Regions from separate parts of the Pseudodesulfovibrio portus genome, predicted to be linked through region 2. Evidence: predicted binding sites of a transcription regulator. Region 2 holds the regulator's gene; the other holds the start of a gene.
The links. Region 2 encodes sigma-54, which starts transcription at its own class of promoters, with help from an activator protein. Its sites were predicted from a motif close to CTGGCACGGNNNNTGCTT; they were not measured.

Region 1: OO730_RS15460 (YeiH family protein) is a predicted target of sigma-54. The motif match lies at 1,458-1,475, and genes of this name have one in related genera.

Annotation. Positions count from the first base shown of each region.
Region 1 covers NZ_AP026708.1:3,224,595-3,228,014, reverse strand. The annotation lists gene OO730_RS15465 (c-type heme family protein) at 1-1,232, opposite strand, end outside; gene OO730_RS15460 (YeiH family protein) at 1,525-3,165, shown strand; gene OO730_RS15455 (hypothetical protein) at 3,178-3,345, shown strand.
Region 2 covers NZ_AP026708.1:303,911-307,330, forward strand. The annotation lists gene OO730_RS01535 (PTS sugar transporter subunit IIA) at 1-104, opposite strand, end outside; gene hpf (ribosome hibernation-promoting factor, HPF/YfiA family) at 107-646, opposite strand; gene rpoN (RNA polymerase factor sigma-54) at 683-2,092, opposite strand; gene lptB (LPS export ABC transporter ATP-binding protein) at 2,333-3,061, opposite strand; gene OO730_RS01555 (LptA/OstA family protein) at 3,062-3,420, opposite strand, start outside.

The sequences.
Region 1 (3,420 bases), 480 kb from region 2:
GACGCGCCCACCGGTATGAAGGCACGGTTATCCTCGTAGAACGACCGGGAATCCACCAGGATCTCCTTCCAGTTCTCCGGCAACTCGGGGCGCGGCAGCCCCTCGGGGTAAGTGTAATAACCGCGCGAGGCGAACATGCAGATGAATCCGGCGGACCGGGCGTTGAAGCGCTTCACCAGCAGCGGCAGGGAGTATTTCCACATTTCGCGCCGGTTGTGGCTGCGGTTCAGGCCGTCCAACAGTTGAACGAACAGGGACACGTCCGAACGGCGCTCGTCGGCTTCCTGCTGCAACTCGCTGGTCCGGACCACGACCATCTCCTCCAGATTCTCGGAGTGCTGCCGGAGCTGCGAGTGAACGGAATGAAGATGGTCGCCAAGCTCCTCCAGCCCCTGCACGACTTCTTCGATCTCGTCTTCCTGGTTCAGCTTCTCCAAAACCCGCAATTCCGGCTCTTCGTCGAACAGGTTGCGGAACTTCGCGGTCAGCCGCCGCAGGTTGGTCATGATCAGCCGGTTGAAAAAGGCCTGTACCAGAGCGAAGAAGATGAGCATCCCGGCGCCGTACAGAGCGGCGTAACCCATCGTCGCCTCGCGGATGCGGGCCACGGCCTGCTCCACCGGGATACCGACGACAACCAGACCGTCCAGGGCGTCGCGCTCATGGCCGAATCCGTGGTCCACGCCGTACCGCTCGATGAGCACCGGCGGGGAATCGACCGGATCGCCGTGACAGGTAAGGCAGGACTGTTTGAAGATGACCGGGCGCGCCTTGACGAAATAATCCGATCCCTTCACCTGCCGGTATCCCTCCCAGTACATCATGCCGGGATTGGCCCTGAACAGGGCGAGCAGATCCTTTTCCTCGGGATTGATCTCGTAGAGCGGGTTGCGGGCGTTCTCGGCCACGCGGCGATAGTGGTATTCCGACTGAGGCAAATCCAGCCGGTCCATAATGGCGCGGGACATATATGATGAAGACATGGCCTCGATGATGAATTCGTCATCCGGCAGGGAAGCAAACATCTTCGGGCGCAGGACCTCGCGCACATAGCTCTGCACGCTCGACACCTGGGCGAACATGAGGTCCGCCTTTTCGCGCACCTGGGTGTCCAACAGGGACGAGAGATGGAAATAGAGGCTGGAGGCGAAGAAGACGCCCAACAGCAAAACGATGGTGCCAAGGCCCACAAGGAACTTGGCCTGGAGTTTTTTCGGTCCGAGATTCGCCATGTATCGCTCCGGGGACAGGGTCCCCTTTTAAGTCTTTCAGTGCCGCCCCGAGCTGCGGAAAGAAGGCCGACACTACCTCATTTTTGCCTTCGCGTACAACCCGTCCCCACTTGGAGGCCAAGGTGCAAACCCAAGGTTAGCAACTGCAAACTCAAGTTTGCAACACCTAAAGAGCGCTTTGCTGTTTAATACAATAAATACAGACTGTTGCCATAATCAACCCATTTGGCACGAGCCTTGCCTTAGCAGAAACACCTGTTCACTTAAATTAACCCACAAGGAGAGGTTAGGTATGGCAAATGTTTCCGTCGGTCGCCCCGACAATACACCCACCTGGATCATCAGTGGCATACTGCTGATCTTGGGTGCCCTCGTAGCATCGGGAGTGCTCACCGGTCTGTTGACCACATTCAAGGTTCACAAAGCCATCGAGCTCATGGAAACCATGTGCTTCGTCGGCGGCGGTCTCGGCGTTGTCACCGCACTGATTCGCCAGTCCCGAATGAACAAGCCCATGGGCAAACTGGACGTCTTCGTCCTTGAAACCATTCCGGGCATCCTGTTCATTCTGGCCCTGGCCATGGGCATCCGCTGGTTTGCGGAGCCGATGGTCAAGATCGCGAGCGACTCCCTGGCACCCGTTCTCGGTTTCGCAATCTACAAGGTTCTTAATCTTAACTACGTCGTCCTCGGCATCATCGTCGGCATCATCATCACCAACAGCTGGGGCATCCCCAAATTCGCCGCTTCCGGCGTCAAGACCGCCCGCTTCGTCCTCAAGATGGGCGTCATCCTGCTCGGTGCCCGGTACTCCTTCGCCGAACTGGCAAAGCTGGGCATGGTCTCCGTCTGGATGATCGGTTTCTTCGTCCTGGGTACCGTTTTCTTCGTCCTGTTCCTGGGCAAGATCTTCAAGCAGCCCAAGACCATGACCGGCGTCCTGTCCGCAGGCATGGGCGTGTGCGGCGTGTCCGCAACCGTCGCATGCGCCCCGGTCGTCAAGGCCAAGTGCTCCGAGATGGCCTACACCATCGGCACCATCCTGGGCTTCGGTATTCTCTGCATGTTCGCCTTCCCGACCATCGGCAAGCTTGCGGGCATGAACGCCACCCAATTCGGCGCATGGGCCGGCACCGGCATCCTGAACTCCGCTCAGGTCGCTGCCGCCTGCCTTGCCTTCAACGCCGTGGACATCAAGACCCTGAAGGTCGGCGAGATCTTCAACATCACCCGTGTCCTGTTCCTGCCCATCATCGTCCTGGTGCTCGCCACCTGGTTCGGCAAGGCATCCGGTCAGAAGCTGTCCTTCAAGGAAGTTGTCATCGACAAGTTCCCCATCTTCATCCTGGGCTTCCTGCTGCTCTTCTTCATGTCCTCCATGGGCGTTTTCTCCCCTCCGGGCCACTACAAGGGTAAGTACCTCGATTTCAGCTACAACCAGCGCACCGAGGTCACCCCTGAGGAACTGACCATCCTGCAACAGGCTCAAACCGCAGGAATTCCCGGCCTCAACGCCGATGAACAGGCTGCCTTCGACAACCTCGTCAAGCAGCATCAGATCGCCGGCAACTTTGAAGACCGCGAGAACAAGTCCGCATTCGATGCAACCGCGCGTCAGCGCATGTCCGGCCTGGAATCCATGCTCGCCCGCGCCAAGGGCGGAGAGCTGTCCATTTCCAAGGACGTGACGTCCGCCATCAAGCACGCGGTCAAGCAGGTGCACAAGAAGTCCAAGACCGTCGTCACCCTGACCGACTGCATGATCTGGTTCTTCGCATACGGCCTCATCGGTCTCGGAATGCAGATCACCCGCAAGTCCCTCGCCCAGGCCGGCGGCTGGCCTCTCGTCATGGGCGGCATCTCCGGTGTGGCCAAGGCCACCCTGTCCTTCATCGTCGTCATGTACTTCGTCAAAGACGTCGTCCTTCACTAAAGGAGAAAGAAAATGGCACAGCCTGATGTCAATTGCGAAATAGATAAGTCCGATCAGGAACAGAACGAGGAACGCGCACTGTCCGTCTTCGCATCCGAAAAGAACGAAGACCTCACCGCTCTGGGTCTGGTCCTCGTGGTAACCTTCCTGGTCCTGCTGTTCACCAAGTGGATTGCGTAACCACATAAACTCCTCTCGCCGCAACCGGAGGAGGCACCGTGCCTCCTCCGGTTGCGGCACCCATTAAAAAGAATT
Region 2 (3,420 bases):
TTAACGCCCACGGGGGCGATGAGTTCTTTCAATACGTCCGACTTGGTGCCGGACGCCAATTCGGGAAGGACAAGTTCCTTCGCCAGGTAGTCGCCGAGTTTCATAATCAGTATCCGGGATCGATGAGGCCGTAATCGCCGTTCTTACGTTTGTAGATCACATTCACACCCTCGGTCTCCGCATTGCGGAAGACAAGGAACTCGTTTTCGAGCGCATCAAGTTGCATGGCGGCTTCGTCTATGGACATGGGCTTGGGCACATATTCGTCCGTGCCCACTATCTTGGGGGCTTCCCCGGGAGTCTTGTCCTCGTAGGTGAGGACGTTCATCATCACCTTGTTGCCCCGCGCCTTCTTGACCCGGCTCTTCTGCTTTTCACGCATTTTCCTGAGTTGGGCTTCGAGCTTGTCCAGCACCATGTCGATGGTGGAGTACATGTCCTCGGAGTCCTCGTACGCAGATATATGTATGCCTTCGGAATTGAGAATCACGTCGGCCTTGTGACGATATTTGTCGACCAGCAGATTGACCTGAAGATCGGATTCCGCATCGGAAACGTATTTTGCCACTTTTTCAAATCGCTTGTTCGCGTAGCCCTTGAGATGATCGGACGGCTCGAAGTTCTTGAAAGTGAAGCTGATGTTCATACGCTGCCTCCTTGGTAGAAGTCCGGCAAACAGTGGTTAGAAATACTGCTTGCGTTTGGAAGACGAAGGGATGCCCATGGCCGAGCGATACTTGGCGACCGTGCGCCGGGCGATGTTCACCTCGAGCTTGTCCTTGAGGATTTCACCGATCCGTTCATCACTCAGCGGCTTCTTCGTATCTTCACCTGCTATCATCTGCTTGATGAGCGCCTTGACGCTCTCCGAACCCACCTGGGAACCGTCATCAAGATCCAAGGCCGAATTGAAGAAGAACTTCAGTTCGTAGATCCCGTGCGGCGTCGAGACGTACTTGTTGGTAGTGATACGACTGACGGTGGATTCATGCATCTCGATATCCTCGGCCACCTCCTTGAGAATCAATGGTTTGAGCTTTGTCACGCCATCGATGAAGAATTCCCGCTGAAAGCGGACAATGCTCTCAACTACTTTATACAGCGTCCTCTGCCTCTGGTACAGGCTTTTCATGAGCCATGCAGCAGAACGCATCTTTTCCTGGAAATATTCCTTTTCCTTGTCGGCGGCCCCTTTCATGGAATCCATGTAAAAGGTGTTCATCTGCAACCGGGGCAGGCCATCCTCATTCAGGATGATGACGAAATCCTCTCCGTATCGGTAAACATACACGTCCGGGCTGACGTAATGAGGCTCGTTGCTGGAAAAATTGGTGCCCGGCATGGGGTCCAGCGTCTGCAGGAGGTCAAGGTACTCCTTGAGCTCGTCCATGGACAACTTGAACTTGCGGGCCAGGGGCTTGTAGCGGTTCTTCTCCAGGTCCTCCAGATGGTCCTTGACCAGGGAGACCAGGATCGGATCATCGAGGCCGAGAACTTCCATCTGGACGAGAAGACACTCCTGTGGAGTACGGGCGCCGACCCCGACCGGGTCCAGGCGCTGGATACGCATCAGCAAGTCCTCGACTTCCTCTGCGGAAGCCTGGACCATCAGCCGTATCTCGTCCACCGACGCCTGAAGATAGCCGTTGGTGTCGAGATTGCCCAGGATGATCTCGCTGATGGCGATCTCCTGGTCGGTAAAATTGGATAGCCGCATCTGCCAATTCAGGTGGCCTTCAAGGGAGGGCTTGGACGCCAGGCGGGCTTCGAAGGAGAGGCCGTCCTCCGGGACTTCGGCATCACGGGCCGTGGCCTGCTTGGACGTGCTGGAAAATTCGCCCAGATAGTTCTCCCAGTCCGCATTGCGCACCAGTTCTTCTTCAGCCTGGGATTCGGTCAGCTTCTCCGAGGAATCGTGCACTTCGGCTTCGGTTTCCAACTCATCGAGAAACGGGTTCTCCATGAGTTCCTGCTGCACGGTTTCAAGCAGCTCCAAACGAGACAACTGCAGCAGCTTGATAGCCTGCTGCAACTGCGGCGTCATGACCAGTTGCTGGGAAAGTTTGAGTTGTTGCCTGAGTTCCAAACCCATATTTACATCTCTGAACCTGCTATAATCGAATTACGTCTGGAAATATTCCATGCGATTTTTTTTCATTCAATACATCATTTCTACACATTCAGTATGGCACATTCGAGAAAGGGAAGCAACAAGATTGTTATAACACTCTGTTACTATTGGCAATAAAATGGACATTAATCACTATGAAAAAAGTGTACCAACCTTTGGGTAAGGTGTAAATCGGGAATCGGCAAAAATGTAGGATGCGGGCTACAGGCTGAAGTCTTCGCCCAGGTAGATTTGGCGGGCCTGACTATTCTGGACGATCTCGTCCGGCGCTCCTTCAAGGATGACAGTGCCCTCGTAGACGAGATAGGCGCGATCGCAGATATTCAAAGTTTCCCGAACGTTATGATCGGATATGAGAATACCTATGCCCATGGACTTGAGCACGGAGATGATTTCCTGGATGTCGATGACCGCGATCGGGTCGATGCCCGCAAAGGGCTCGTCAAGGAGGATGAACTGCGGGTCCATGATCAGGGCCCGGGCAATTTCGAGCCTGCGCCGCTCGCCGCCGGACAGGAACATGGCCGCCTGGTCCGCAAGCTTGGTGATGGTGAACATCTCCATCAGTTCGTCCGCCCTGGCCATCTGCTCACGAGGCGTCATGGTCGTCTGCTCCAGTATGATCTGGAGATTCTGGCGCACGGTCAGCTTTTTGAAGATGGAACTTTCCTGAGGCAGGTAGCTGACTCCCATGCGGGCCCGCTCGTGCAGGGGCTTGTCGGTCATGGGCTCGCCGTTCAGGGAGACAAGCCCGGTATTGGGCGTGACGATGCCCACCAGCATGTAAAACGTGGTGGTCTTGCCCGCACCGTTGGGGCCAAGCAGGCCGACAACTTCCTTGGGATTCAATTCAAGGTTGATGCCGTGCACGACCTCTTTCTGGCCGTATCGCTTGGAGAGGTTCGCCGCCCTCAGTCCGGCTGTCGTCATCTACTGCACCTTCAAGTTTTCAGGCGTCATGAAGATGGCCTTGACGCGATCCTTGCCGCCTTCGACCTCGGACCGGTTTTCCCTGATATGGAAATTGATGACTTCGCCGGTCAGGCTGTTGGGACCGTCCTGAAGAAGCGGCTTGTCCTCCATCCGGAGCAGCTGACGATCAACGAAATAGGTCAGCTTGCCGCAGGTGCCCTCGGTGGACTCCTTCTTTGCCTTGACGTTGCCCTCGGCCACGATCCGTTCAACGGAGTCGGCGGAAAACTTCTTGTCGGTCTTGGAAGCCAGATAGGCGGACAACCGGTCGGCCCACAGGGTCAGCTGGCCGTGTTCGGCCACCACGTTGCCCACAA